2 regions of the Streptomyces sp. NPDC003077 genome follow, and region 1 is predicted to be linked to the other one. Evidence: predicted binding sites of a transcription regulator. Region 1 holds the regulator's gene; the other holds the start of a gene.
What was found. The regulator HrcA, encoded in region 1, represses chaperone genes, less so after heat shock. The targets are predictions, from matches to a motif close to TTNGCACTCNGNNNNNCNGAGTGCNAA.

Region 1 (15,133 bases):
CTCGTACGGCGCGAGCACGCCCGCAGGCCGTTCTCCGGCCCGGCACTCGCCACCCTGACCTCTTGGCCGGAATGCCCGGAGGATCTGGTCCGGGAGAGCTTCCTGGCCTCCCCTCGCGCCACCGCCGCCCGCGCGGCCCGGCTGCCCTTCGCATTCTTCGTCGGGCCCGAGGCCAAAGAGGAGCGGTTCGACTTCGCCGACGCCGTCGCTCGCGCGGTGCGCACGGGCGCGGTGCCGGTGGACCGGCTGCTGTCCGAGGCCGCCCCCGCCGGCCGGGTCCTGGCGGCGCTCCCGTACGACCACGAGCCCACCCGCAAGGCCGTCGGCGACCTCCTCGCGCCCCTGGGCACGGACCCGGTCAACTGGCTGACGTTCTACTCCCGGCTGGCCCGCGCCGAAGGGTCGGCCACCGCACTGATCGCCGAGGTCGCCGCCCCGGCCGGCCGTGGCAAGCGCAACACGACGTGGCCCCGCCCACTACCTGCCTCCTTCCCGGCTACCGCGCCCGAAGCCTCCCGCGCCACCTTCCTCTCACTCTTCCAGTGCGCGACGGAGGAAGCCCAGATCTCCGTGGTCCCGCACTTCGACGAACGCGCCGTCCAGCACCTCCTGGTGTACGGCTCCCCTTCGGACGCCGTACGGGCCGCGGTGGTGGCCGCCCACGGCGTGACGGCCCACGCCGTCCACGCCACCACCGGCGCGCTCCCCGCCCACGAGATCGAGGCACTGCTGGACCTCGACGAGCCCGCCGTGGACGCCAACCTCTTCTTCTACTGCGGCATCTCCCAGCACGAGCGCGTCCGGATGCTCGACGGCCGGCTGCGGGGCGGGGGCACCCGCACGGTCCCCGGTGAGCTGCTGCGCGTCCTGGAAGAGGCCAACCTCGGCCACTACCGCCGCTGGCTCACCGCCGGACTGGCTTCCGGGGACCTGGGGGTGGCCCGCGTCCTCGTCAACCGGCTCAGGTTCCACACCCCGGCAGGACGGCTGCGCCTGCTGGTCACCGTGTGGGAACGCGGCGGCCCGGAGGCCGTCCGGACGCTCCTCGACCACAGCCGGCACCGGCTTCCGGTCACCTTGCAGCGCCTGACCAAAAAGGCCCTCGACGCCCCGGACGGCCTGGCACACCTCAAGGAGCACCTGGCCGCCGCGGAAGACCCCGCCAAACTGCTCGCGTACCTGTGCAAGGAAAACTGGAACGCCGACGAGAAACTGCACAAGCTGACCGGTGACGGGGTGCCGCTCCCCTGGCCCGCCCTGCTGACGGCACACGCCGAGGGAACCCTCCCCGACAGACTCGTCCCGGAACTCGCCTCCCTCCCGGACTGCCCGCGCGACCTGCTGCTCCGTCTGCTCCAGCGCCTCGACCCCAACGACCGGAGCGGACGCGACAAGTACCCCGACTGGCTGCGCTCCGCCCTGCGCCACGGCACACTGAGCCCCACCGACCTCCTGCACCACGCCCGCCCCGCCGAATGGGCGCTCTCCGTCCTGCTCCGGACCCAGGAGGGCGACTGGGTAAGCCCCGCGGACTGGGCCCCGGCACGCGCGGAGACCGACGCACTGATCCGGGAGCACCTGGGAAACAACGTCGAAGCCTGGGCGATCGCCCTCCAGCTCCTGCCAACCTTCACCGGTTCCCTGGCCGAACTGATATCGACGGTCGGCGCGGTGGCCCACTGGGAGGCGTAACTCCCCCGCCCACTGGGAGGCGCGCCCCTCACGCCTCCCCCGACAGCTCCACCAGCACCTTGACAACTGCACAGAGCGCATACGGGGCGCACAGGGCCCCTACCGGGGCGTCCCGGCAACGGACCGGGCCCAATCCCGTGGCGGGGCCACCCCACGGGACCCGGGACCGACCCCGCCACCGAACCACAACAACCCGTTCAAAGTTTTCCGGGCGGCCCACATGACGTTCGTACCCGCCATGGGCCGACCCGTAGGTCTTTCCCACCCCCCACAAGGGGCGGACGGCGGACGCGCAACCGACGGAAGGGGACGTCCCGGGGTGCCCCCGCAGCGGACTGGGGCGCGGCGGCCGGTGACCTACATCGCGTCGGGGAGGCGCAACTGCCGCGAGGAGGTACCCCGGGGCGGCCCCGACCCCGGAAACAACGAAGCGTCCGGCCCCACAAACCCCCTCCCGCCGAAGGCGAAACACCCCCACCCCGCCGAAGGCGGCAAACCCAGCACAGCCGCACCCCACGGCTCACACAAGCGGGGCAGAGATCACCCCCACCGCCCCGTCCGCCCCAACAGCAACGCCACCGCAGCCGTACCAGCAGTCGAGGTACGCAACACACTGGACCCCAGCCGATACGGCTTGGCCCCCGCCCCGGCGAACAGATCCAACTCCTCGGGCGAAACGCCCCCTTCAGGCCCGACCACCAGCACGATGTCCCCCTCCTCCGGCAGCGGCGCGCTCGCCAGCGGCGCGCTGCCCTCCTCGTGCAGGACGGCGGCGAACGCCGCTCCCTCCAGCAGACGGGCCACCTGCTTGCCGGTCACCGCCTCGGCGACCTCGGGGAAGGTCAGGCGGCGGGACTGCTTGCCCGCCTCACGCGCGGTGTTGCGCCACTTCGTGAGCGACTTGGCGGCCCGCTCGCCCTTCCACTGCGTGACGCAGCGTGCGGCCTGCCACGGCACGATGGCGTCCACGCCGGTCTCCGTCATGGTCTCCACGGCCAGCTCGCCGCGGTCGCCCTTGGGCAGCGCCTGGACGACGGTGATCCGCGGCCGGGCCGGTTCCTCGGTCCGTACGTCCGTCACCGCGACGTCCAGCCGGTCCTTGCCCTCCACGGCCGCGATGGTGCCGAAGGCGCCGGTGCCCGCGCCGTCCGTCAGCACGATCTCCTCGCCCGGCCGCAGCCTCCGTACGGACACGGCGTGCCGGCCCTCCGGCCCGTCCAGCGTCACGGTGTCCCCGGGCCGTACGCCCGTCAGCGAGTCCGTCACGAAAACCGGCGCGGTCATGACGCGCTCCCTTCGGTACCGCCGGACAACGCCGTCCGCGCGCTCTGCAATTCGGCCATCAGCACGTCCACCAGTCGGGCCGCGGGCAGTTCACGCGCCATCCGGTGTCCTTGTCCGGCCCACAGCGCCATGCCCTGGGCGTCGCCCGCCGCCGCGGCGGCCTTGCGCAGGCCGGAGGTGAGGTGATGGACGGCGGGGTAGGCGGCCGGGGCGTGGTGGCCGTGTTCCTTGATGAAGCGGTTGACCAGGCCGCGGGCCGGGCGGCCGGAGAAGGCGCGGGTCAGTTCGGTGTGGGTGAACAGGGGGCTGGTGAGCGCCTGCTTGTGCAGGGGGTGGGCGCCGGATTCCGGGGTGGCCAGGAACGCCGTACCGAGCTGCGCCATCGACGCGCCCGCCGCCAGCACGGCGGCGATCTGCGAGCCCCGCATCAGTCCCCCGGCCGCGATGAGAGGGACCCGGACGGCCTCGCGCACCTGCCCGAGCAACGCGAGCAGTCCCAACCCGGCGCCCGTGCCGTCCGCTTGCGGATCGTCCCGGTGGGTGCCCTGGTGGCCACCGGCCTCCACACCCTGGACGCAGACGGCGTCCGCACCGGCCGCCTCGGCGGCCTGCGCCTCCGCCACGGTGGTGGCCGTCACGACCGTGTACGTCCCGACCTCGGCGAGCGCGTCGAACACGGCACGAGACGGGCAGCCGAAGTGAAAGGAGACGACCGGCACCGGATCCTCGCGCAGCACGGCGAGTTTGGCCTCGTAACCGTCGTCGGCACCGCCGTACGGGTCCACCGCAGCCGACGGGCTCCCGTAGGAGACCCCATCCAGCGGGCTCCCGTAGGAGACCTCACCCAGCGGGCTCCCGTACGAGGCCGACTCGCCCGCCAACCGCTCGCGGTAGGCCTCGACGGCGGCGCGGTCGACGAGCGGCGGCTGGGGCATGAAGAGGTTCACACCGAAGGGCCGGTCGGTCGTCATCCCGCGAAGCCGCTTGATCTCCTCATGCATGCCGTCGGCGGTCTTGTAACCGGCGGCGAGGAAGCCAAGCCCACCGGCCTCTCCGACGGCCGCGACCAGCTCGGGACGAGCCGCACCGCCCGCCATGGGAGCCTGCACGATCGGGTGACGACAGAGATCGGTCAGCGCGGTGGACATGACTTCATCGTGTCACGCCCCAGACCACGCACCGAAACGACCCCGAGCTCTCCCCGGCGTGCCGCAGACCGGCACCCGGCGACCCACCCGTCCCGGCCCCACGGCCACGCAGACCCACGGACCCAAGAACGCGGACCCACGGCCACGCGGCCACGCGGCCCCACGAACACGCAGACCCACGGCTCCACGAACACGCAAAGCGAGCCCAACGCCACCGCCGCCCACGACCCCGCGCACACCCCACGGAAAAGCGGCCGGACCCCGTCTCCACGGGCCCCGGCCGCCACGCCGAAGGACGGTAGCGCCTACCGCCCGTTGAACGCGTCCTTGAGCCGCGAGAACAGCCCCTGCTGCCCCGGCTGGAACTGCCCCATGGGCCGCTCCTCGCCGCGCAGCTTGGCCAGCCGCCGCAGCAGTTCCTCCTGCTCGGTGTCGAGCTTGGTGGGCGTCTGGACCTCGACGTGCACGATGAGGTCGCCGCGCCCGCCGCCCCGCAGGTGCGTGACGCCGCGCTGGTGCAGCGGGATCGACTGGCCGGACTGGGTGCCGGGCCGGACATCGACCTCTTCGGTGCCGTCCAGCGTCTCCAGCGGGCACTTCGTGCCCAGGGCCGCGGCGGTCATGGGGATGGTGACCGTGCAGTGCAGGTCGTCGCCGCGCCGCTGGAAGACCGGGTGCGGCAGTTCGTGGATCTCCACGTACAGGTCGCCGGCCGGGCCGCCACCGGGGCCGACCTCGCCCTCGCCGGCGAGCTGGATGCGGGTGCCGTTGTCGACACCGGCCGGGATCTTGACGGTCAGCGTCCGGTGGGCCCGGACCCGTCCGTCGCCGGCGCACTCCGGGCACGGGGTCGGCACGATCGTGCCGAAGCCCTGGCACTGCGGGCAGGGACGGGAGGTCATGACCTGGCCCAGGAAGGACCGGGTGACCTGCGAGACCTCACCCCGACCGCGACACATGTCACAGGTCTGGGCCGAGGTGCCGGGGGCCGCGCCCTCGCCGCTGCACGTGGTGCAGACGACGGCGGTGTCGACCTGGATCTCCTTGGTCGTGCCGAAGGCGGCCTCGTCCAGCTCGACGTCGAGCCGGATCATGGCGTCCTGCCCGCGCCGGGTGCGCGAGCGCGGTCCGCGCTGCGAGGCCTGGCCGAAGAAGGCGTCCATGATGTCGGAGAAGTTGCCGAAGCCGGCGCCGAAGCCGCCCGCGCCCGCTCCGCCCGACTGGGACAGCGGGTCGCCACCGAGGTCGTAGACCTGCTTCTTCTGCGGGTCCGACAGCACCTCGTAAGCGGCGTTGATCTCCTTGAACCGCTCTTGGGTCTTCGGGTCGGGGTTCACATCCGGGTGCAGCTCGCGCGCCAGCCGCCGGAAGGCTTTCTTGATCTCGTCCTGCGAAGCATCGCGCCGTACGCCCAGGACCGCGTAATAGTCCGTGGCCACTTACGACTCCGCCAGGATCTGTCCGACGTAACGTGCCACTGCGCGTACCGCTCCCATCGTTCCGGGGTAGTCCATGCGGGTCGGTCCGACCACGCCGAGTTTGGCGACGGCCTCGTCGCCCGAACCGTAGCCGACCGCGACGACCGATGTGGACGTCAGACCCTCGTGGGCGTTCTCGTGCCCGATTCGTACGGTCATGCCGGAGTCTTTGGCCTCTCCCAGCAGTTTGAGCAGGACGACCTGCTCTTCCAGGGCTTCCAGCACCGGCCGGATGGTCCGGGGGAAATCATGCCCGAAGCGGGTCAGATTGGCGGTACCGCCGATCATCAACCGCTCCTCGGTCTCCTCCGCGAGCGTCTCCAGCAGCACCGACAGGACGGTGGCGACCGTGCCCCGGTCCTCCTGCTCGAAGGACTCGGGCAGGTCCTGCACGAGCTGCGGGACGTCCGTGAACCGGCGGCCCACGACACGGCTGTTCAGCCGCGCGCGCAGGTCCGCCAGAGACGTTTCGCCGAACGGCGCCGGGCAGTCCAGCAGCCGCTGCTCGACCCGCCCGGTGTCCGTGATCAGTACGAGCATCAGCCGGGCCGGAGCCAGCGCCAGCAGCTCCACGTGCCGCACCGTGGAGCGGGTCAGCGACGGATACTGCACCACCGCGACCTGCCGGGTCAGCTGCGCCAGCAGCCGGACCGTGCGCCCCACCACGTCGTCCAGGTCGACGGCGCCGTCCAGGAAGTTCTGGATGGCCCGCCGCTCCGGCGAGGACAGGGGCTTGACGCCCGCCAGTTTGTCGACGAAGAGGCGGTAGCCCTTGTCGGTGGGGATGCGCCCCGCGCTCGTGTGGGGCTGGGCGATGAAGCCCTCCTCTTCGAGCACCGCCATGTCGTTGCGGACCGTGGCCGGGGAGACACCGAGCTTGTGCCGCTCGGTGAGCGCCTTGGACCCGACCGGCTCCTCGGTCCCGACGTAGTCCTGGACGATGGCGCGCAACACTTCGAGCCTGCGTTCACTGAGCATCGCGCGCACCTCCAGTCCGGCCGTCATTCTGGTCTTTCTCGCCTGGCACTCACAGCGGCCGAGTGCCAGACCCTGTGCCAGTGTACGGCCGGGTCACACGGGCAGGGCAAGGGCCGTCATCACGAACGTCCTCCCGGCCGAGCGGCGGCACCGCCGGACCGGCGGGCAACGCTACCGCGATACGGCTAGCGTCTCGGTATGCGCGGGACTTGGGAAGAGGCGGGATGGGAACGGCTCGGGGCAGGGGTCGCACGGCGGCGCCTGCCCGGCTGGGACGCCACCGTCGGTGTCGTGGCGGGGTCGTCGGGGGTGCTGATCGTGGACACCGGTGCCGACTTGAGGGAGGGCGCCGCCCTGCGCCGGAGCATCCGCGGCGTGCTCGGGCGCGACGTGACGCACGTCGCGCTCACCCACCCCCATTTCGACCACGTACTGGGCACCGCGGCGTTCGCGGGCGTCCGGGTCTACGGCGTGGCCGGTATGGACGTCCTGCTCGCTCGGCAGAAGGACGAGATGCGCGAGGACGCGGTACGCCACGGAGCCGATCCGGACGCGGCGGCCGAGGCCGCCGACCTGCTCGTCCGCCCCCGCCACCCGGTCCGCGGCGAGACGACGCTCGACCTCGGGGACCGGCGGGTCGTGCTGGCCGCCGTCGGCCCCGCCCACACGGCCCACGACCTGGCGGTGCTGGTCCCGGGGGAAGCGGGCGAGCCGCCGATCGTCTTCTGCGGCGATCTGGTCGAGGAGTCCGGCGAACCGCAGGCCGGGCCGGACGCGGTCCCCGCCCAGTGGCCCGCCGCGCTGGACCGTCTGCTGGCCCTCGGAGGGGAGGACGCGGTGTACGTCCCGGGGCACGGCGCCGTGGTGGACGCACGGTTCGTCCGGGAACAGCGCGCCGAGCTGGCCCGCCGCTTCGGCGTGTCGCGTTCCTGACCAGGGGTTCCCTCCCTATCGTCGGTCGGATGCGCAGCAGACAGTACGGTCCCGATCTGACTCCGCCCTGGAAGCGGCAGCGGCCCGCCCCCGAGGTCCCGGCCGATCCCGATCTCGTGGTCGAGGAGGTCGGCACCGGCTTCTGCGGCGCGGTGATCCGCTGCGAGAAGACGGCCCAGGGGCCGACGGTCACCCTGGAGGACCGCTTCGGCAAGCGGCGCGTCTTCCCCATGGAGCCGCGCGGCTTCCTCCTGGAGGGCCAGGTGGTCACCCTCGTCCGCCCCCAGGAGCGCCCCGTCCCGAGCGGTCCGGCCCGTACGGCCTCCGGCTCCCTGGCGGTCCCCGGGGCGCGCGCCCGGGTCGCGCGCGCCGGGCGCATCTACGTGGAGGGCCGACACGACGCCGAGCTGGTGGAGCGGGTGTGGGGCGACGATCTGCGCATAGAAGGCGTCGTCGTGGAGTACCTGGAGGGCGTCGACGACCTGCCCGCCCTCGTCCGCGCCTTCTCCCCCGGCCCCGGCGCCCGGCTCGGCGTCCTGGTCGACCACCTCGTCCCCGGCTCCAAGGAGTCCCGGATCGCGGCCGAGGTCACGGGCGAGGACGTCCTCGTCGTCGGCCACCCGTACATCGACATCTGGGAGGCCGTGAAGCCGTCCTCCGTCGGCATCCCCGCCTGGCCGTCGGTCCCGCGCGGCCAGGACTGGAAGACGGGCGTCTGCCGCGCCCTGGGCTGGCCCGAGAACACCGGCGCCGCCTGGCAGCACATCCTCTCCCGCGTCCACTCCTACCGGGACCTGGAACCGGCGCTGCTGGGACGGGTGGAGGAGCTGATCGACTTCGTGACGGGGGCGGGGGCGGATTAGCGGGCGGTCAGTGGGAGGGGAGGGTCTGGAAGTCGTCGGTCCGCAGAAGAACGCCGAGGTCGTCGAGCGGGACCGAGTCCCCGAACTTGAACACGCGTCGCGACACGTAGTCGGCTTCCTCCCCGGCACCCGCGGGCTCGGTCAGGAGCGTGGAGCACGCCGTGAAGGGGTCGACGATCAGATAGGTGGGAATGCCCCCGGCGGCGTAGATCGAGCGCTTGATCCGGTAATCGCGGTCGGCGCTGTTCTTGGACACGACTTCGAGGACCAGAGTCACAGCCGGGGCGGGCACGAAATGCCCCGCGCCTTCGTATGCCCCGCTTTCCACCACCACGAGATCCGGCTGCGGGCGGCTCGCTTCCCCCGGAATGGCGATGTCCTGGGTCGTCACCGGATTCCAGCGTTCCTCGGGAAAGATCTGCCGCTGAATGGTCAGCACGATCATGTTGTGGACCCAGCTGGGCCCCGCCATCATCACGATGTCCCCCCGCAGAAGTTCACACTTGTACCCCTCGGGAACCTGAAGGTCCTCGAAGTACTCAGTGATCGACTCAGTGATCGGCCGGTCGTCCACAGCGGTCATCTCCGTGGCCTCCATATCCCGCCGCTTGCAATTGACGGCAGACTATGGACGGCGATAGGGGGAAACCCAGGGTAACCGGCCGACTTCACTCCTGCGGGTGATCGCCCCCGATCAGTCCACCAAGTCCCGTACCACCGCGTCCGCGAGCAGGCGTCCGCGCAGGGTCAGGACGGCGCGGCCGGCCTCGAACGGGGCCTGCTCCAGAAGGCCGTCCGCGAGGGCGCGGTCCGCGGCGCGGCGGCCCGCCGGGGCGAGGATGTCCAGGGGGCAACCGGCGGCGAGGCGGAGTTCCAGGAGGACGCGTTCGACGCGGCGGTCCTCGTCGGAGAGGAGTTCGCGGCCGGCGCCGGGGGAACGGCCCTCGGACAGGGCCTGGGCGTAGGCGCCGGGGTGCTTGACGTTCCACCAGCGGACGCCGCCGACGTGGCTGTGCGCGCCGGGGCCGGCGCCCCACCAGTCGGCGCCGGTCCAGTACAGCTCGTTGTGGCGGCAGCGGCCGGCGTCCGTGGTGGCCCAGTTGGACACCTCGTACCAGCGGAAGCCGGCGGCGGTGAGCGTCTCCTCGGCGATCAGGTAGCGGTCGGCGTGCACGTCGTCGTCGGTCATCGGGACCTCGCCGCGGCGGATGCGGCGGGCGAGCTGGGTGCCCTCCTCGACGATCAGGGCGTACGCCGAGACGTGGTCGGGGGCGGCGCCGATCGCGGCGTCCAGGGAGGCGCGCCAGTCCGCGTCGCTCTCGCCCGGGGTCCCGTAGATCAGGTCCAGGTTCACGTGCGCGAACCCGGCCGCGCGCGCCTCGGCCACGCAGGCCTCGGGCCGTCCCGGGGTGTGCGTGCGGTCGAGGATCTTCAGGACGTGCTGCCGCGCGCTCTGCATCCCGAAGGAGATCCGGTTGTACCCGGCGGCGCGCAGGTCGGCGAGGTAGCGCGGATCGACGGATTCCGGGTTGGCCTCCGTGGTGATCTCCGCGCCCTCCGCGAGCCCGAACTCGTCACGGATGGCGGCGAGCATCCGGCCGAGGTCGGCGGCGGGAAGCAGGGTGGGCGTACCGCCGCCGACGAAGACGGTCTCCACCGGGCGGGGATCGTCGCCCAGCACCTTGCGGGCGAGCCGGATCTCCTCGATCAGGGTGTCCGCGTAGTTCTCCCGCGAGGCGAGCGCGCCGCCGGAGCCGCGCAGCTCGGTGGCCGTATAGGTGTTGAAGTCGCAGTAGCCGCAGCGCGTGGCGCAGTACGGGACGTGCAGGTAGAACCCGAGCGGCCGGTCCCCCGCCCCCTCCAGGGCGGAACCGGGCAGCGCCCCGTCCTCGGGCATGGGCTCACCATCAGGCAGTGCGGAAGGCATGGGAACCATTGTCCGGTATCCGGCGGGTGAACGGGGCGGGCCGGGGCCGGGGGCCGGACGGCCGCGAGCCCGGCGGAGCAGGCGGCGCCCCGACAGGCGACCCGCGATGTGCCCGCCGGCCGCGGGCTGCCGCGACGCCCGCCCGGACCGTGGCGAAGGCGCGGGACCACCCCACGCCACCGTCATGGTTACTCCGGCAACGTCGCCTGAAGGACCAGCAGGGCCAGATCGTCGTCAGGCGGAGTGGGGGCGAAGGCGTGCACCGCGCCGCGGATGTGTTCGGCGATGCCGGGGGCGCGGAGGCCGGCGCAGGCCGCCAGGGTGGCCGCGAGCCCGTCCCGGTCGTCGAACTGCCGCCGCCCCCACCTGCGCTCCGTCACCCCGTCCGTGACGCACAGCAGCGTCTCGCCGGGCCGCAGGTCGAAGGACTCGTTCTCGTACGCCGCCTCTTCCAGGACGCCCAGCAGCACTTGCGGCACCGCGACGGGCCGCACGGTGCCGTCCGTGCCCAGGACGAGGGGCAGCGGGTGGCCGGCGCTGGCGAGGGTGCAGCGGACGCCGTGCCCGTCCGCGTGCGGCACCAGCTCGCCGTAGAGGAGGGACAGGAAACGCGTCTGCTCGTCCTCCTCCCGTTCGGCGGACGGGGCCACGCCGTTCCCGGCCTCGGCCACCGCCACCGTGACGGCCGCCACCGCGTCCGCGGCCTCGCGGGCCAGCGTCTTGTTGAGCCGGTCCAGGACGTCCGCGACGGAGAACCCCTCGCGGGCCAGCAGCCGGAGCACCGGACGGGCCAGGCCGGTCACCGCGGCGGCCTCCGGCCCGCTGCCGCACACGTCGCCGAGGGCGAAGCACCAGCGCCCGTCCCCGGCCCGGAAGAGGTCCCAGAAGTCGCCGCCCGCCCACGCGCCCTCGCGCGGTTCGTAGACCACCGCGGACTCGATGCCGGGCACCCGCGGCAGTCCCGCGGGCAGCAGCCTGCTCTGGAGCACCTTGCTGATGCGTTCCTGGCGGGCGTACGCGCGGGCGGTGCCGATCGCCTGCGCGGCCCGGCGGGCGAGGTCCTCGATCAGGGCCACGACCTCGTCCGGGAAGCGCATCAGGCCGGCCCGCCCGATCAGTATCGTCCCGTGCCGGCGACCGCCTGCCGCCAAGGGGCAGGCCAGCGCCGCGCCGCCCGGCCCGTATCCGCTCGGCTCGTGCGGCCAGGGCCAGGGGACGGCCGTGCGGGCGCCGCCGGCCGGGTTCCGGTCGGCGATGACCGGCGGGTCCTTCTCCAGGACCATCCGCAGGGCGTCGATCCGGGCCTCGTTGGAATGCCAGACCCGGGAGAGCCGGGGCGCCTGCCCGGGCCCGCCGGTGCCGTCGTCGAGCCATACGGCGCACCAGTCGGCCAGCCTCGGGACCATGAGCTGGGCCGTGATGGACGCCACCCGGTCCGGGTCCAGCTGCCCGGACAGCAGGTCGGACGCCTCGGCGAGGAAGGACAGGGCGCCGTGCCGCATCCAGTCGGTGTCGGAGCGGCGCAGTTCCGCCCGCTGCGGCGCCGGGGCCAGGAGTTCGGCGGCCCGCAGGCCGCGCCGCAGCGCCCGGTCCGTGCGCGGCACGCCCGCCTCCGGGTCGTAGGCGGGGTCCGGTTCGCCGGTCGGCAGGCGGAACCACACGGTCTTCATGCCGCGGCGGTAGGAGATCCCCCACGCCTCGGCGACCGCGCCGACCAGTTGCAGGCCGTGGCCGCCGCCCGTCGGCGTGGGCTCGTGGCGGCCCCGTACGGCGCGGGCGGGGTGGTGGTCGGACACCTCGACGACGACGGCGGGCCACGGGCCGTCCGTCTCCAGGCGGCTGAGCAGCTCCACGGCGGTGCCCGCGTGCACGACGGCGTTGGTGACCAGTTCGCTCACCAGCAGGACCGCCTCGTCGGCGAGGCGGTCGGTCAGGCCGTCGGCGCCCGGCAGCCCCCGGGAGGTCCAGTCGGCGAGCGTGGCCCGCAGGAACTGGCGGGCGGCGGCAGCGGCACGCGGGTTCCCGGGCAGGCTGGCGCGGCGGACGCTGCGGTCGGCGGGGGCGGTGGCAGGGCGCGGCTCCGGGGCGACCGACGGCGCCGGGGCCGGGGCCGGGGCCGGGGAAAGGGTTGCCGGTAGCGCGTCGGGTGGGGCGTTTCCGTCCGGCCCGTGCGGTACGGCCGATCCAGGCGGTACATCGGGTCCCTGCGGTACGGCGGTCGGGCCCGCGTGCACCGCACCGGCGCCCGCTTCCTCCGCCACGGGCGAAGTGCGGATCGCGCGGATGCCCTCCGCCGGGCCGGGCGCGCCATCGGACGGTTCGGTGCCGCCGCCGGCCGTTCCGGTCACGCCATCGGACGGTCCGACGACGCCACCGTCCGGCCTGAACTCGTCACCGTCCGGCCTGATCTCGTCATCAGCCGACTCCGGGAGATCACCAACCGACTCCGGGAGATCACCAGCCGACCCGCTGCCGTCACCAGCCGGCCCGGCAACGTCACCGCCCGGATCCACCGCACCGGCACCCCGCCGCGCGACCACGCCCCCGCCGGACGCCTCATCCCCGCCCGGCCACCCGGCGCCGTCACCGTCCCGGACACCGGCCGGCCCCTCACCCGCCGCCCCGTCCGGCGCACCCGCGCCCCCGGCCGCCCCGTCGACGCCCTGCCCGGCGACGCCGTACTCCGGCATCGGCACCGGCTCCGGTCCGCCGGTGCCGTCCGGCCGGCCGGGCCCCGCCGGGCTCGGCCGCGCGGCGTCCCCTCGCGCTGACATTGTCGTCCTCATCGAGCTCATCGAGCGACTCCCGAGCAGTTCCGCAATAGCGCCGAACGCGCCACCGACAGAGTGACAGACTGAGCGCGCCCATAAGCGACGAGTTACTGAAGTGAGCAGTCATGGCGGTCGATTCGGCGGTTCCTCGTGCTTCTCACGCCTCTGATCACTCTTCCGGCCAATCCTCCGGCCGCTCATCCGACGGCTCCTCCGACGGCGACCGGGTGCGTGCCGCCGACCTGCGGCCTTTGCTGACGGCGTTGACGTCCCTGGCGGCGGGGGACTTCCGTGCGCGGCTGCCCCTGCCGCGCGACGGCATGCTCGCGGACCTGGCGGCGGCCTACAACCAGATCGCGGCCCGCAACCAGCACCTGGCCGACGAGCTGTCCCGGCTGCGCACGGACGTGGTGCGGCGGGGGCGGCTGGACGAGCGGATGTCGCCCGGTGCCGGGCCCGGCACCTGGGCCACCTGCGTGCAGGCCACCAACGCCGTCATCGACGCCCTGGTCGTCCCGGCGGCCCAGGCCACGCAGGTGCTGGACGCGGTGGTGGAGGGCGACCTCACCCAGCGGGTGGACCTGCACGACGGCAACCGCCCGCTGCGCGGGGACCGGCGGCGGCTGGGCCGGGCGGTGAACCGCATGGTGGACCAGCTCTCGCTGTTCACCGGCGAGGTCACCCGGGTCGCCCGCGAGTCCGGGACGGAGGGGCGGCTGGGCGGGCGGGCCAAGGTCGCGGGGCTTTCGGGGAGTTGGCGGGATGTCACGGACGCCGTCAACACCATGGCGGCGCGGCTGACGGCGCAGGTGCGGGACATCGCGCTGGTCACCACGGCCGTCGCGCGCGGCGACCTGACCCGTCAGGTGACGGTCGAGGCGGCGGGCGAGCTGCTGGAGCTGAAGCTGACGGTCAACACGATGGTCGACCAGCTCTCCGCCTTCGCCGACGAGGTCACCCGCGTGGCCCGCGAAGTCGGCACCGAAGGGCAGTTGGGCGGACGGGCCCAGGTCAGGGGCGTGTCGGGCGTCTGGAAAGACCTCACCGACAACGTCAACTTCATGGCCTCCAACCTCACCAGCCAGGTCCGCAACATCGCCCAGGTCACCACGGCGGTGGCCAACGGCGACCTCAGCCAGAAGATCACCGTCGACGCGCGCGGCGAGATCCTCCAGCTCAAGCTGACGGTCAACACGATGGTCGACCAGCTCTCCGCCTTCGCCGACGAGGTCACCCGCGTGGCCCGCGAAGTCGGCACCGAAGGGCGGCTGGGCGGACGGGCCCAGGTCAGGGGCGTGTCGGGGGTCTGGAAAGACCTCACCGACAACGTCAACTTCATGGCGGACAACCTGACGAGCCAGGTCCGCAACATCGCCCTGGTGGCCACCGCGGTCGCGGAGGGCGACCTCGGCAAGAAGATCACGGTCGAGGCGAAGGGCGAGATCCTGGAGCTGAAGACGACGATCAACACGATGGTCGACCAGCTCTCCGCGTTCGCCGACGAAGTCACACGCGTGGCCCGCGAAGTCGGCACCGAAGGCAACCTCGGCGGTCAGGCCCAGGTCCGCGGCGCCTCCGGCGTCTGGAAAGACCTCACCGACAACGTCAACTTCATGGCCTCCAACCTCACCAGCCAGGTCCGCAACATCGCCCAGGTCACCACCGCCGTCGCGGACGGCGACCTGTCGAAGAAGATCACGGTGGACGCGCGCGGCGAGATCCTGGAGCTGAAGGACACCGTCAACGGCATGGTGGAGCAGTTGCGCGCGTTCGCCGACGAAGTCACACGCGTGGCCCGCGAAGTCGGCACCGAAGGCAACCTCGGCGGCCGGGCCCAGGTCCGCGGCGCCTCCGGCGTCTGGAAAGACCTCACCGACAACGTCAACTTCATGGCCTCCAACCTGACGGCGCAGGTCCGCAACATCGCGCTGGTGGCCACGGCCGTGGCGCGCGGCGACCTGTCCAAGAAGATCGACGTGGACGCGCGCGGCGAGATCCTGGAGCTGAAGACCACGCTCAACACGATGGTCGACACCCTCTCCTCCTTCGCCTCCGAGGT
Region 2 (15,133 bases), on a different contig from region 1:
GCCCGCGCGGTGGGCGGCGAGGCCGCGCCCGGGGCGGGTGGCGTGCGGGACGTGGCGCACGCGGACGCGGTGGCGGACGGTGCCGGTGTCACGGACGGTGACGACGTGCGCGAGGTCACGGTCACCGGCGTCGGCGCCCGGTGGGCCGGGGCGGATCTGTCGGCGCTCGGGCCGACGTGAGCGCGGGGCGGAACGCGTAGCCGGAATCGGGATGGGGCTGGGGCCTCGGCTGCTGGGCGGCCGGGGCCCCAGCCGTTTCGTACGGCGTGATGTGGGCCACGGCGGGGTGATCGGGGGCCGGGCGCTCTGGCTGGGGTGATCGGCTCTGGGTGGGTGCGACCCCGACCTGACCTGGCCTGATGGCTCCGAGGGGTGGTTTTTCGGCGCGCGGACGGCGCGCGAACGGGGCGCGGCCAGGGTTCGGCGAGGACGCCGCAGGGCGGCAGTGGATGGCCGAGGGTCGACGATGGCGGGTTCTGGGCCGGTTTGCCCGTACCGTAGTTTCCGACAACCCGTCGGCAAGATGTTGCGCGGGCGATGCCAAGCGTGGTCAGATGGGTGAAGAAGGGAAAGTTAGGTGTACCTAACTTATCTGTCCGTCCAGGAGTCCCGGGAGGCGCCCATGACGGCCCACGAGCCCACCGCCGCGGCGGCCCGGCGCGCCCAGCGCGACGCCCACCGGCGTGCCGCGGACCACGGCCCCCGCCCCGCCGACGGCCCCACGCCGACGATGAACCAACTGCTCGCCGCCTGCGCCGCGGCCACCGCCGTCTCCACCCCGCCCAAGGCCCCGGAGCGCCCGGCGATGGACCGGGACGCCGAGGAGGGCGCCGACGCCACACCGCCGTCCGGTGCGGAGCGGAACGCGGCGTAGTCCGTTCGGGGTGGGGTGGCAGGGGCACACGCTCCCGTCACGAGACGTGAGGTTCCGAACCCCGGCACCGCGAAACCCAAAAAGAAGACCCGCCCCGGCACGACGACCGGAACGGGCCTCAGCCCAGCACCATGATCGGGACGGGCCTCAGCCCGGCACCACGACCGGAACGACCCTCAGTCCAGCACCACGACCTGTGTCTCCTTCGCGGCGAAGTCCCACATCGCCGAGCCGTCGTCGCGCTTCTCGCGGATGCCACCGGTCTTCTTCGGGGAGTTCGGGTCCGGCATCGACCCGTCCAGCGCCGCGCTGAAGCCGACGACCACGTGACCGACGGTGGCGAATTTGATGACGTGCTCGACCGGGACGCCGTCGGACCCTGTGACGCTCGGATCCCGGTCGATCACCTTGTACGTCCCCGGCGCCGGGTTCACCGTGCTCGGGGCGACCTCGAAGGTGCGGACGACCTTGCCGTCCTCGGCGACCAGCCACACCCGCTTGGCGCTGAGGGAGTACACCACCCGCTTGCCCTGCCCGGAGTCGCCCGGGACGGGGACCTGGGACCTGCCCTTGCCCTCGTCCGAAGGGCCGGGGGTGGGCGAGGCGGTGACGGCGGGGCGGTCGGCGGCGTTCTTGAGCCGGTCCGGGATGGACGCGGACGCCTGGTAGGCCAGCACACCGACGACCGCGACGGCCGCGGTGGTGAGAGCCGTGACGATCACGCTGCTCCGGGAAGGCACCGTTGTGCCACCTTTCGTACTGGTTTCGTACGTGCCCGGTCCGGGGGACAGGCCCGACGCCTGGGGGATTGCCCAACGTCCTACATGATTACCGGCGACCGTAGCACCCGCCAGGGCACGGCCCGCCGCGCCGTAGTCTTGATGGCGTGCTGCTGCTAGCTCTTGACACCGCCACGCCCGCCGTCACCGCCGCGCTCCTGGGAGCCGGTGCGCCAGGGGAGGGCGCGCGCGTCCTCGCCGAGTCCCGCCAGGTGGACGCGCGCCGGCACGGCGAGCTGCTGCTTCCCGCCGTCGACCGGGTGCTGGCCGAGGCGGGCCGCAAGCTCGACGAGGTCACCGACATCGTGGTCGGCGTCGGCCCCGGCCCCTACACCGGACTGCGGGTGGGCCTGGTGACCGCCGCCACCTTCGGCGCGGCGCTCGGCGTGCCCGTCCACGGCGTGTGCACGCTCGACGGCCTCGCGTACGCCTCCGGACTGGAGGGCCCCTTCGTGGTGGCGACGGACGCCCGCCGCAAGGAGGTCTACTGGGCCCGCTACGCCGACGCCCGCACCCGCGTGAGCGAACCGTCCGTGGACCGTCCGGCGGACATCGCCGAGCAGGTCGCCGGCGTGCCGGCGGTGGGCGCGGGCGCGCTGCTGTACGCGGACGTGTTCGACGGCGTACGGAGCGAGGGCCCCGAGCACCAGTCGGCGGCGGCGCTGGGCGCCCTGGCCGCCGAGAAGCTGGCCCGCGGCGAGGAGCTGCTGCCGCCCCAGCCCCTGTACCTGCGCCGCCCGGACGCGCAGGTGCCCGCGAACTACAAGGTGGTCACCCCCCGGTGACCGCGCGCGTGGCACAGGGGGAGGGTGCGCCGCCCGCCGCGACCGTGCGCGAGATGCGCTGGTGGGACATCGAGCCCGTACTGGAGCTGGAGGCCGAGCTCTTCCCGGAGGACGCCTGGTCGCCGGGGATGTTCTGGTCCGAGCTGGCGCACGCGCGCGGACCGGGCGCCAACCGCCGGTACGTCGTCGCGGAGCTGGACGGCCGGATCGTCGGCTACGCCGGGCTGGCCGCCGTCGACGGCACCGGGGACGTCCAGACCATCGCCACCGCCCGCGACCAGTGGGGCACCGGCCTGGGCGCCCGCCTGCTGACCGAGCTGCTGTCCGCGGCCACCGCCTTCGAGTGCCACGAGGTGCTGCTCGAAGTGCGGGTGGACAACCTGCGCGCGCAGCGGCTGTACGAGCGCTTCGGCTTCGTCCCCATCGGCTTCCGGCGCGGCTACTACCAGCCGGGCAACGTCGACGCGCTGGTCATGCGGCTCACCCATGAGCCGGAGCCGCCCGCCGAGCCCGGTGACGCCGGGTCGGCCACCGCTCTCGAATCCGCCGAGCCGGCCGCCGGCTCGCCTTCCGCACCACAAGGAACACAGACCCATGGCTGACGAACCGCTCGTCCTCGGCATCGAGACCTCCTGCGACGAAACCGGCGTCGGGATCGTGCGCGGCACCACGCTGCTCGCCGACGCGGTCGCCTCCAGCGTCGACGAGCACGCCCGGTTCGGCGGCGTGGTGCCGGAGGTCGCCTCGCGCGCCCACCTGGAGGCGATGGTCCCCACCATCCAGCGCGCCCTGAAGGAGGCCGGGGTCGCCGCGAGCGACCTGGACGGCATCGCCGTCACGGCCGGTCCCGGGCTCGCGGGCGCCCTGTTGGTCGGCGTCTCGGCCGCCAAGGCGTACGCGTACGCGCTCGGCAAGCCGCTGTACGGCGTCAACCACCTGGCCTCGCACATCTGCGTCGACCAGCTCGAACACGGCCCGCTGCCCGAGCCGACCATGGCCCTGCTGGTCTCCGGCGGCCACTCCTCCCTGCTCCTGGCCCCGGACATCACCAGCGACGTGCGTCCGCTCGGCTCGACCATCGACGACGCGGCGGGCGAGGCGTTCGACAAGGTGGCACGGGTGCTGAACCTCGGCTTCCCCGGCGGCCCGGTCATCGACCGCTACGCCCGTGAGGGCGACCCGGAGGCCATCCGCTTCCCCCGCGGCCTGACCGGCCCGCGCGACGCCGCGTACGACTTCTCCTTCTCCGGCCTGAAGACCGCGGTGGCCCGCTGGATCGAGGCCAAGCGCGCGGCGGGCGAGGAGGTGCCGGTGGCGGACGTGGCCGCGTCCTTCCAGGAGGCCGTCGTGGATGTCCTGACCCGCAAGGCCGTCCGCGCCTGCAAGGACAACGGCGTCGACCACCTGATGATCGGCGGCGGCGTCGCCGCCAACTCGCGCCTGCGCGCCCTGGCCCAGCACCGCTGCGAGGCCGCCGGTATCACCCTGCGCGTCCCCCGCCCCAAGCTGTGCACCGACAACGGTGCCATGGTCGCCGCCCTCGGCGCCGAGATGGTCGCCCGCGGTCGCACCCCCTCCAGCTGGGAACTCTCGGCGGACTCGTCCCTGCCGGTGACGGATCCGCACGTCCCCGGCGAGGACGCCTCCGCCGCGCACGGGCACGACCATGGGCATGGGCATGGGCACGGCCACGGTGGTCACGGCCACAGCCACGACCACGTCCACGAGCTGAGCAAGGAGAACCTCTACTCGGAGTGAGACGCCGGGTAGGGCTTGCGGTACGAGGCGCGTTCGCCGGGAAACCGGGGGCGCGCCTCACTCGTGTTCCGGTCGCCCCGCGCTCTGGGCCCGGGCCCACCCATTGACAGAAAAAGCTATTCCAAATAGCTTCTTGGCTAATTAGAGTAGCCAAGGGGTTGGGGAGTCATGACCACGTACTTCGAGACCGGCGGTGGCTGCATCGCCTACGACGTGATCGGCGACGGGCCGCTCGTCGTGCTGGCACCCGGGCTCGGTGACGTACGGGCCGCCTACCGCTTCCTGGCGCCGGAACTGGCCGCCGCCGGCCACCGGGTGGTGACCACCGACCTGCGCGGCCACGGCGCGTCGAGCACCGGCTGGGACTCGTACTCCCGGACCGATGTCGCCGATGACCTGCTCGCCCTCGTCGCCCACCTGGACGCCGGGCCCGCGGTGCTCGTCGGCGCGTCCTTCGCGGGTGGCGCCGTCGCCATCGCGGCGGCCCGCGACCCGGAACGCGTCCGCGCCGTCGTCCAGCTCGGCCCCGGGACCCGCCGCCCGAAAGCCGCCCCGAAGGACCTGACCCCGCGCTACCTCGGAGGCATGGCCCTCATCGCGGGCGCCATGCTCACCCGCAGCGTCTCCCTGTGGGGCGCGTACCAGCGGCACGCGTATCCGGGCGCGCGGCCCGACGACTTCGAGGCGTACCTGCGGGCGCTGCAGGCGGGGCTGCGGGGCCCCGGGCGGATGGCGGCTGCCGCCGCGATGGCCTGGTCCTCGCCCGCCGACGCCGAGGACCGGCTCGGCGGCGTGCGGTGCCCGGCCCTGGTGGTCATGGGCACGCGGGACCCGGACTTCCCCGACCCGCGCAGGGAAGCCGAGGGCATCGTGGCGGCCATGCCGCCCGGCGTCGGCACCATCGCGATGATCGACGGCGCCGGCCACTACCCGCACGCCCAGTTCCCCGGGCAGGTCGCCGAGGTCGTCCTGCCGTTCCTCAAGGAGCACGCCGGTGCCTAGAGCAGGACTGTCCCCCGCGGCCGTGGTCGCCATCGCCCTGGAACTCGTCGACGAGGCCGGTCCGGAGGCGCTGACGCTGGCCAAGGTCGCCGCCCGGGCCGACGTGGCCCCGCCCTCCCTCTACAAGCACGTCCGCAACCTCGCCCAACTCCGGTCGCTGGTCTCCGCACGCGTCATGGACGAGATCACCGACCGGGCCGCCGAGGCCGTACTCGGGCGGTCCGGTGACGACGCGCTGCGCTCCCTGATGCGGGCGTACCGCGCGTACGTCGTGGGACACCCGCGCCGTTACGCGGTGGTCCTCCAGGCACCCCCGTCGGAGCCGGGAGCGGACGCGGCCGGGCAGCGGCTGCTCGACGTCGTCCTCGCCGCCCTCCAGGCGCACGGTCTGGAAGGCGAGCAGGCCATCCACGCGGCCCGCTGCCTGCGTTCGGCCGCGCACGGTTTCGCCGTACTGGAGGCGGCCGGCGGTTTCGGCCTGCCGGAGGACCTGGACGAGAGCTATGACCTGCTCATCGGCATGGTTCTCGCGGGGTTGCCCAAGCCTGTCGACTGAGCGGCCCGCAACTGGCTATGTGTGCAAGGCGGTTGGGCGTCAATCACTGTTGACATCTCCTTTCGCGTCAACCTACCTTGACGCAAGGAACGGCGCTCAGGCGTCCGTTTCCAACGGGCCCCGCGCCGCCTGGAGTCATCGGGGGTGTCCAGGAGCGCGGCGGCCCGCAGCGAACGGCCCACGGAAAGCACGCCAGGAGGTCGACATGTTCGAGCTGTTCACCCCTCAGGCGCGGGCCGCCGTCGTGCGGGCGCAGTCGGAGGCGCGGTCCCTCGGGCACGCGTGGACCGGCCCCGAACACCTCCTGCTCGGCCTGGCGGCCCAGCCCGACGCGCCCGCCGCCCTGCGCCGCCTGGGTGTCACGCACACGGCGTGCCGGGCGGCGGTCCGCGCCGCGGCCGACCGTGGTGACGGGGTCCTGGACGCCGAGGACGCGGCGGCCCTCCGCACGCTGGGCATCGACCTCGGCGTGGTGCGCGGTCGCGCCGAGGCCGCCTTCGGGCCGGGCGCCCTCGACGCCCCGTCCGCCCGTGCGCCCCGACGGCCCGCCTGGCCTCGACGGCGACGCCGGGCGGGAGCGGCCCCCTTCACGCGGCCCGCCCGGCAGGCGCTGGAACGCTCGCAGCGCGAGGCCGCCGGACGCTGGGGCGTCGGCGTGGAAACCGCACATGTGCTCCTGGGGGTGCTGCGCCACGGCGACGCCGTCACGGCGGGCGCCCTCCGTCGACTCGGCACGGACGCGCGGGCGGTACGGGCGGGCGTCCTCGCCGACCTGGGGCGGGCTGTCGACTGACGGGGTGGGCCGCTGGTCGGCGGGGAAGGGCCGTTGGCCGACGGGAACGGGTCATCGGCTGACGGGAACGGGCCACCGCCCGACGGGGGCGCGGCCCCGCGTCGCACGGTGCGCCGTCCGTGCATCGGCCGCCGTTCCGCGCGCCGTCCGCTCCGTTCGTCCGCGCGCCGGTGTGCACCGGGTGTACACCGATCATCAGCCGGTCTCCGAACCCGCTGTGCGTAACGGATCGATCACATACCGTGGAGCGCGACAACAGCGGCCTCACCCGAGGGAGTTGACCCATGGGAAACGATGACGCCTCGAACGGCCGAACGCCCGGCAGTCCCCCCGCCCAGATGCAACCGCCCTACGTCTTCTCGATCGAGAGCACCCGGCACGCGCTGCTGCCGCGCGTCTTCCGCGACTTCGTCGGCGGCATCCTCCGCTCGCTCCGCCAGGAGGACCGCCTCGTGGAGGCGGCGAAGGTGTGCGCGTCCGAGCTGAGCACCAACGCCTATGTGCACTCGCGCGGCGGCGCGGTCATGCTGCGCGTCCTCGTCGAGCGCTCCACCGTACGCATCGGCGTGCACGACACCTCGGCCGAACGCCCCTACCCGGCCCCCGACCTGGGAGAACCGACCACCTGGGGCCGGGGCCTGCTGATCGTGGCGGCGCTGGCCGACAAATGGGGAACGGACGAGGGCGACCCCCTCGGGCCGTACGCGAAGTCGGTGTGGTTCGAGATGGCGACGGCGTAGCGGGCCGGTCAGGGAGTGGGCCGGGCCGGAGAAGGGATCAGCTCGGGGACGACGTCGGGGTGCTGCCGGATGAGGTAGTCCGTGGCGTGCTCGTTCGCGGACTGGTAGTCGAGCTGGTCGTGGTAGAAGCGCAGCCGTTCCTCGCAGTCCTGGATGATCTCGCCCCAGGTGCGGACCCACACCCGGTGGGCAGGGTGCTCCACGGCGCAGCCGGGCACCCGGTCCCGCTGGTGTGCCACCTGCCGCAGGGTGCTGCTCATGCTGTTGCCCACGAGCCAGAAGTCCCAGGTCACGCGGGTGTCGCGGAAGCGGTCGTCGCTCATGACGGCCTCCGCGTAGCCGGTGATCTGTTCGAGTTCGGGCATCCCCAGGACGACCTTCGGCCGCTTGAGCTCCACCACCAGGTGATGCCGCTCGCCCTGACGCTGCCGCGCCGCGCGGGAGAGCATCAGATCGACGATCCCCCGGCGCCCGTCCTCGCGCAGTACGGGCCCGCTTCCGGCCGGCGGCCTGCCCAGCAGGGCGCGGTGCTGCCGCAGCACCTCCTCCAGGCTGCGGTCGCTGACGTGGAGCGCGTATTCCTCGCCGAAGACCCAGGACTCGTTCTCCAGCACCTTGTGGAGCGCGGCGCGTTCCTTGAGCCGGCTCCGGGACTCCGGCTCGAACACCAGGTGCTCCAGCGCGGCCAGGAAGTCGAGACGCCCGGTCGCGCGGGTCGAGGCCTTGATGAGGGACGACAAGGGGGTCCGGTCCAGTAGCCGCGCCAGGTCGTCATGCTCCTGACGGGTCAGCGCGAAGATCTCCTCGACGATGCGCAGCACGTCGCCCGGCTCGTGGCTCAGCACGGCGCGAAGGAAGGCGAGCGTCATCCTGCGGGTCCGCTTCACGTTCGGCAGGTGCCTGACGACGGTGGTGGCCACGGTGTCGAACGTCTCCCGCTCGGCCCGCTCCCGGTGCCCGGCGGGCTCTCCCCGGTACGGGTAGATGCCCTCCGCCTGCCACGCGCGCACGATCTCCTGCCGCCGCCGCTCGGCACGGAGCCGGAAATGCGCCCGCATCCGGTCCCGGGCGCTGCCGATCACCCGGGCGACCGCGCCGTCCGGCTCCCAGTCGGCCAAGGACAGGTCCCCCGGCTCGTCGGCGAACGCGGACCACGAGAGGTACGCCGTGAAGTGGAATCCCGGGGCTTGGATATCGGGCCTGAGCTGCGCCAGGGACATGCCCCGCGCATCGCACAGGATCAGGGCCCGGGTAACCGGGCGGCTCCACTCGATGATCTTCAGCAGGGGTGGCCGGTCGTCGTTCCGGCCGCTTGGCGCGGGGAGGGGGTATTCGGCGATGTGGGGTTGCAGTTCGGCCGGGTCCAGGCGCTCACCGTCGTAGATGACCTCGATGTCCGGGTACGCCTCCAGGTGCAGGGCCAGCGCCGCGGTGAGCGTCGTCACGGCGGTGCGCTCCGACAGCTTCCGCAGCTCGGCGCCGCCGAGGGCCTCGAAGACGGTGCCGGTCGGCGCGTCCGTCGGTTCCGCGTCACTCACGTCGAACTCGTGCATCGCCCGGCGGTCCGACTCGATCACCACACGCTGCCGTCCGGCCGCTCCTTCCGACACGCTGGTCCACCGCACCTCGTTGCCCAGGGCGAAGGCACGGATCCGCCCCTGCCCGTTCTTGCCGTGGAGCGCACGCTTCTTCACCGGGCTCGTCTCCGCGCGCCTCTTCCACGATGTGCCGATGGGCTGGAAGTGCTCGGCGCACCGCTCGGCGGCCATGCCGGTGCCGTCGTCCGTCACCACCACCCGTTCGATGCCGCCGAGCTGATTCGTCTCGAATTCCACGGTGACGCGTTCGGCGTCGGCGTCGAGCGCGTTCCACACCAGTTCCTCGATGGCTCCGACCGGGTCGTGCATGCGCGCGAGCTTCGCGACATGCTCCTGACCCACCTTGAGCGGCAGCTTCACCATGGCGCCGTGCCCCTGTCCCTCATCCACAGCTGTGGAGACGCGCGGCCGTGGTTGTCCACAGCCGTGGACGGGAAGCCGTCGCGCCTCCCGGTTTCCTGCTCAACTGGGGTGGGCGCGGTGGGTCACTCGGCGAAGGGGGGTGGGGTCACGCCGGGGCCGGGTGGCCCAGGAGCATCGTGGGGGCGCCGGCGGCGCGGGTGAGGAAGACGGTGCAGGTGTGGGGGCCGTTGAGTTTGAGTTTCTTGCGGAGGTCGTCGGGTTCGACGGCGGAGCCGCGCTTCTTGATGACGGCGACGCCGATCTCGCGTTCGCGCAGGAGGGCGCGGAGTTTCTTGACGTTGAAGGGGAGGACGTCGGTGATCTCGTAGGCGGTGGCGTACGGGGTGGGGGTGAGGGTGTCGGCGGTGACGTAGGCGATTGTGGGGTCGATCAGGTGGCCGCCGACCTCCTTGGCCACGTCCGCGACGAGATGGGCGCGGATGACCGCGCCGTCCGGTTCGTACAGCCAGCGGCCCACCGGGCCCGGCTCGGGGTCCGGCAGGCCCGCGCCGATCAGCCGGTCACCGCCGGGCAGGAGGGTGGCCGTCCGCGCGCCCGGCTCGGTGCCGAACCACAGGACGGCCTCCTTCACGTCGCCCGCGTCCGAGATCCACTCCGCCTCGGCGTCCTCGGGCACCGCCTCGTGCGGGATGCCGGGGGCGACCTTGAGGGCCGCGTAACGGGCCGTGCGGGCGGCCTGGACGGCCCAGGACAGCGGCGGCGAGTACGCCTCCGGGTCGAAGATCCGGCCGCCCCGGCCGCCGCGCCGGGCCGGGTCCACGAACACCGCGTCGTAGCCGGTGGTGTCGACCTCGGTCACGTCGGCGCACCGCACCTCGATCAGGTCCGACAGCCCGAGCGCGTCCGCGTTGGCGCGTGCCGCCGCGCAGGCCAGCGGGTCGCGGTCGACGGCCAGGACGCGGATGCCGACGCGCGCCAGCGCCAGGGCGTCCCCGCCGACGCCGCAGCACAGGTCGGCCAGCGACCGTACGCCCAGCGCGGCGAGCCGGGCGGCCCGGTGCGCGGCGACCGCGGTGCGGGTGGACTGCTCCACGCCGTTGGGTGTGAAGTACATCCGGTGCGCGTCCTCGCCGAACTTCGCCACCGCGCGCTGCCGCAGCCGGGCCTGCCCCAGCGCGGCCGACACCAGGGGCGCGGGGTGCGCGCGGCGCAGCCGGGTCGCGGTCGCCAGCTCGTCCGCCGGGTCGTGGTCGCGGAGCTCGTCGAGCAGCGCCTGCCCTTCGAGAGCGAGCAGCGCGGAGAAGGATTCGAGGTCGTTCACCTGGCCCATTGTGGGGGAGGGCGAGGGCGTGCCAACCGGCGGAGCTGTGGGAGGGCGGTCCGTAGGCGGATGTGGGCGGGTGATGGGTACGAGGACGTGGGCGGGCTATCCGTGCGAGGACGTGGGCGGGCGGATCCGTACGAGGATGCGGGCGGGCGGATCCGTACGAGGATGCGGGCGGGCTATCCGTACGCGGATGCGGGCGCGCGTTCCGTACGAGGATGCGGGCGGGCGCGCGATCCTACGCGCGGACGGGCTCGCGGCGCTGCTGGGCGCGGTCGCTGATGCGCAGGAGGAGGGCGATCATCAGCCAGTTCGCGACGAGGGACGAGCCGCCCTTCGCGAGGAACGGCAGGGCCTTGCCCGTCAGCGGGATCAGGCCGGTGACGCCGCCGCCGACGACGAACACCTGGAGGACGAGCGCGCTGGACAGCCCGACCGCGAGCAGCTTGCCGAACGAGTCGCGGGCGGTGAGCGCGGTGCGCAGGCCGCGCTGGGCCAGCAGGGCGTACAGCAGCAGGACGGCCATCAGGCCGGCGAGGCCCAGTTCCTCGCCGACGGTGGTGAGGATGAAGTCGCTGTTGCCCGCGAAGCCGACGAGTTCCGGGTGGCCCTGGCCGAGGCCGGTGCCGCCGACCCCGCCGCTGCCGAAGCTGAACAGCGCCTCGGCGGCCTGCTCGGAGATCAGCCCCTTGGGGCGCTGCTCCTTGGGGAGGTAGATGTCCATCGGGTGCAGCCAGGCCACCACCCGGCCTTTGACGTGCGGTTCGATCGAGCCGACCACGGCCGCGCCCGCCGCCGCCAGGCTCAGGCCGCACAGCACCCAGCTCGTCCGCTCGGTGGCCATGTACAGCATGATCACGAAGACGCCGAAGAAGATCAGCGAGGTGCCGAGGTCGCGCTCGAAGACCAGGACGAGCAGGCTGACGACCCAGATGGTGAGGATCGGCGCGAGCTGCCGGCCCGGAGGCAGCCGCACGCCCAGGACCCGGCGGCCCGCCAGCGCCAGCGCGTCCCGGTTCGCGGCCAGGTAGCCGGCGAAGAAGACCGCGATCGCGACTTTCACGAATTCACCCGGTTGGAGCGACAGCGGCCCCAGCAGGATCCACCGCTTGGCGCCGAAGGTGTCGCCGGGGAAGAACGCCGGCGCCATCAGCAGGACCAGCGCCACCGCCATCGTCAGGTACATGTAGCGCTGGAGCAGCCGGTGGTCCTTGAGCAGGATCAGCACACCGGCGCAGGCCACCAGCCCGAGCACGGTCCACACCATCTGGCCCGACACGGCGGGGTCCGGCAGTCGGGGCCGCTTCTCGTAGATCAGGTCGAGCCGGTACAGCAGCACCAGCCCCAGCCCGCTCAGCAGCGTGGCCAGCGGCAGGATCAGCGGGTCGGCGCGCGGCGCGAAGCGGCGGACGACCAGATGGGGCGCGAGCGCCATGAAGAACACGACGGCGGTGAAGGCGGGCAGTCCCTCCGGCAGCCGGCCGGTCATGGCCAGACCGGCGCTGACGTAGCCGAACATCGTGATCAGGAACGCGAAGAGGAGGAGCCACGCCTCGGTGCGGCGCCGGTTGGGCGCCTGGGCGAGGGCGGCGAAGGTCATGGTGCGCTCGGCCGCGTCGACCTCCCCACCGACGCTGAGCGGGTTCGTCAGTCCGCGCACGGTTCCTCCGTCGTTGCTGGGGCCGCCGGGGTGATGGCGATCGAAGGGATAGACGAGACCCGATCGAACTGAGTTGCCCTTCCCTGCCATGGGTGGTGAGGCACTCACGAAGGGTGACTTCCGGTCGGGGGTTTCCGCCTCGGGTATTTCGGCCTTTCTGTTTGGTGGGGCACCGCGGCGGCCTTCGGGTGTGTGGCGCGGTGGCCCGGCGGTTCGCATGCGCGGGATCGTGGTGCCGGCTTCCCCCTTCGGATTCTCTGCGCCGTCCCCGGCCTTCCCCGTCTCGCCCGATGTTTTCCCGGCTTTCCGGGCCTTTACGGGGTATGAGGCGGACGCTCGGCACCGCCGAAAGGGCGGCCATTGCCCGGCCCCGGCGCCGGCACTCCGCGAAGCCGCCGCAAAGCCGAAAAGACGTAAAACGCCATGAGGGAGAGCGCCGAAGGCCGGAAGACGGGCCCCGCAGACACGCTGGCACTCCGCTTGACCGAGTGCTAACCGCGTCATAGTCTCGGCGTTGGCACTCTCCACCGGGGAGTGCCAACTACAGCGACGGGCAGATCCGGCACCCGCGACGACGGATCGACCTGGCCGCCACCTGAGACATTAGCCCCGTGAGATCTCCGAAGGGGGAGGTCGGATCGTGACGACCGCCAGCTCCAAGGTTGCCATCAAGCCGCTTGAGGACCGCATCGTGGTCCAGCCGCTGGACGCCGAGCAGACCACGGCCTCTGGCCTGGTCATTCCGGACACTGCCAAGGAGAAGCCCCAGGAGGGCGTCGTCCTGGCCGTGGGTCCGGGCCGCTTCGAGGACGGCAACCGCCTTCCGCTCGACGTGTCCGTCGGTGACGTCGTGCTCTACAGCAAGTACGGCGGCACCGAGGTGAAGTACAACGGCGAGGAGTACCTCGTCCTCTCGGCTCGCGACGTTCTCGCGATCGTCGAGAAGTAATTCACCCGTTTGATGTGATCTGCGCCCCTGGTACCCGCGTTTTCAACACCGGGCGCCCGGGGCGCAGTTCGTTTGAGAGGACTTGAAGCAACTCATGGCGAAGATCCTGAAGTTCGACGAGGACGCCCGTCGCGCCCTTGAGCGCGGTGTCAACAAGCTGGCCGACACGGTCAAGGTGACGATCGGCCCCCGCGGTCGCAACGTCGTCATCGACAAGAAGTTCGGCGCCCCGACCATCACCAACGACGGTGTCACCATCGCCCGTGAGGTCGAGGTCGACGACCCCTACGAGAACCTGGGCGCCCAGCTCGTCAAGGAGGTGGCGACCAAGACCAACGACATCGCGGGTGACGGCACCACCACCGCGACCGTCCTGGCCCAGGCGCTGGTCCGCGAGGGCCTGCGCAACGTCGCCGCCGGCGCCTCCCCGGCCGCCCTGAAGAAGGGCATCGACGCCGCGGTCAAGGCCGTCTCCGACGACCTGCTCGCGACCGCCCGTCCCATCGACGAGAAGTCCGACATCGCCGCCGTCGCCGCCCTGTCCGCCCAGGACAAGCAGGTCGGCGAGCTGATCGCCGAGGCGATGGACAAGGTCGGCAAGGACGGTGTCATCACCGTCGAGGAGTCCAACACCTTCGGCCTGGAGCTGGACTTCACCGAGGGCATGGCCTTCGACAAGGGCTACCTGTCGCCGTACATGGTCACCGACCAGGAGCGCATGGAAGCCGTCCTGGAGGACCCCTACATCCTCATCCACCAGGGCAAGATCTCCGCGATCCAGGACCTGCTGCCGCTGCTGGAGAAGATCATCCAGGCCGGCGCCAGCAAGCCGCTGCTGATCATCGCCGAGGACGTCGAGGGCGAGGCGCTCTCCACCCTCGTCGTCAACAAGATCCGCGGCACCTTCAACGCGGTGGCCGTCAAGGCCCCCGGCTTCGGTGACCGCCGCAAGGCGATGCTCGGCGACATGGCCACCCTCACCGGTGCCACCGTCATCGCCGAGGAGGTCGGCCTCAAGCTCGACCAGGCCGGTCTGGACGTGCTGGGCACCGCCCGCCGCGTGACCGTCACCAAGGACGACACCACCATCGTCGACGGCGGTGGCAACAGCGAGGACGTGGCCGGCCGCGTCGCGCAGATCAAGGCCGAGATCGAGACCACCGACTCGGACTGGGACCGCGAGAAGCTGCAGGAGCGCCTGGCGAAGCTCGCCGGCGGCGTCTGCGTCATCCGCGTGGGCGCGGCCACCGAGGTCGAGCTCAAGGAGAAGAAGCACCGTCTGGAGGACGCCATCTCCGCGACCCGCGCCGCGGTCGAGGAGGGCATCGTCTCCGGTGGTGGCTCCGCGCTCGTCCACGCCGTCAAGGTGCTGGAGGGCAACCTCGGCAAGGAGGGCGACGAGGCCACCGGTGTCGCCGTCGTCCGCCGCGCCGCCGTCGAGCCGCTGCGCTGGATCGCCGAGAACGCCGGCCTTGAGGGCTACGTCATCACCTCCAAGGTGGCGGAGCTGGAGAAGGGCCAGGGCTTCAACGCCGCGACCGGCGAGTACGGCGACCTGGTGAAGGCCGGCGTCATCGACCCGGTCAAGGTCACCCGCTCCGCCCTGGAGAACGCCGCCTCCATCGCCTCCCTGCTGCTCACGACCGAGACCCTGGTCGTCGAGAAGCCGGCCGAGGAGGAGCCCGAGGCGGGCCACGGCCACGGTCACTCGCACTGAGTGAGCGGGCGGCGGGGGCGTTGATCGATTGATCGACCGGTTCTGATCGGTCGATGGGTTGGTCGTCGACCGCCCCGGCTGGTCGTTACGAGGCCACCGCGCCGGACGTGTGTGTACGGAACCCGGTTCCCACTATGTGGGGACCGGGTTCCGGCGTTGGTGGGGGTGTGCGCGGGCGGGCTCGCAGGGCGAGTGAGCGGATTTCCGGGCCAGGGGGTGCGGTGCGTCCGTCTCG

Region 2: a site for HrcA is predicted at 12,701-12,727, ahead of groES (co-chaperone GroES). Genes of this name have one in related genera too.

The regions. Positions count from the first base shown of each region.
Region 1 covers NZ_JBEXNM010000013.1:144,436-159,568, reverse strand. Annotated here, with positions in the region: gene ABZX96_RS12400 (hypothetical protein) at 1-1,692, shown strand, start outside; gene ABZX96_RS12395 (16S rRNA (uracil(1498)-N(3))-methyltransferase) at 2,233-2,976, opposite strand; gene ABZX96_RS12390 (nitronate monooxygenase) at 2,973-4,124, opposite strand; gene dnaJ (molecular chaperone DnaJ) at 4,430-5,563, opposite strand; gene hrcA (heat-inducible transcriptional repressor HrcA) at 5,564-6,580, opposite strand; gene ABZX96_RS12375 (MBL fold metallo-hydrolase) at 6,779-7,513, shown strand; gene ABZX96_RS12370 (DUF3097 domain-containing protein) at 7,543-8,376, shown strand; gene ABZX96_RS12365 (Uma2 family endonuclease) at 8,384-8,959, opposite strand; gene hemW (radical SAM family heme chaperone HemW) at 9,071-10,312, opposite strand; gene ABZX96_RS12355 (SpoIIE family protein phosphatase) at 10,492-12,333, opposite strand; gene ABZX96_RS12350 (HAMP domain-containing protein) at 13,338-15,133, shown strand, end outside.
Region 2 covers NZ_JBEXNM010000042.1:37,521-52,653, reverse strand. Annotated here, with positions in the region: gene tsaE (tRNA (adenosine(37)-N6)-threonylcarbamoyltransferase complex ATPase subunit type 1 TsaE) at 1-180, shown strand, start outside; gene ABZX96_RS25005 (hypothetical protein) at 578-874, shown strand; gene ABZX96_RS25000 (hypothetical protein) at 1,051-1,614, opposite strand; gene tsaB (tRNA (adenosine(37)-N6)-threonylcarbamoyltransferase complex dimerization subunit type 1 TsaB) at 1,761-2,438, shown strand; gene rimI (ribosomal protein S18-alanine N-acetyltransferase) at 2,492-3,040, shown strand; gene tsaD (tRNA (adenosine(37)-N6)-threonylcarbamoyltransferase complex transferase subunit TsaD) at 3,033-4,196, shown strand; gene ABZX96_RS24980 (alpha/beta hydrolase) at 4,365-5,198, shown strand; gene ABZX96_RS24975 (WHG domain-containing protein) at 5,191-5,754, shown strand; gene ABZX96_RS24970 (Clp protease N-terminal domain-containing protein) at 5,960-6,547, shown strand; gene ABZX96_RS24965 (ATP-binding protein) at 6,832-7,287, shown strand; gene ABZX96_RS24960 (ATP-binding protein) at 7,296-9,248, opposite strand; gene ABZX96_RS24955 (class I SAM-dependent methyltransferase) at 9,394-10,578, opposite strand; gene ABZX96_RS24950 (FtsW/RodA/SpoVE family cell cycle protein) at 10,811-12,172, opposite strand; gene groES (co-chaperone GroES) at 12,873-13,181, shown strand; gene groL (chaperonin GroEL) at 13,276-14,898, shown strand.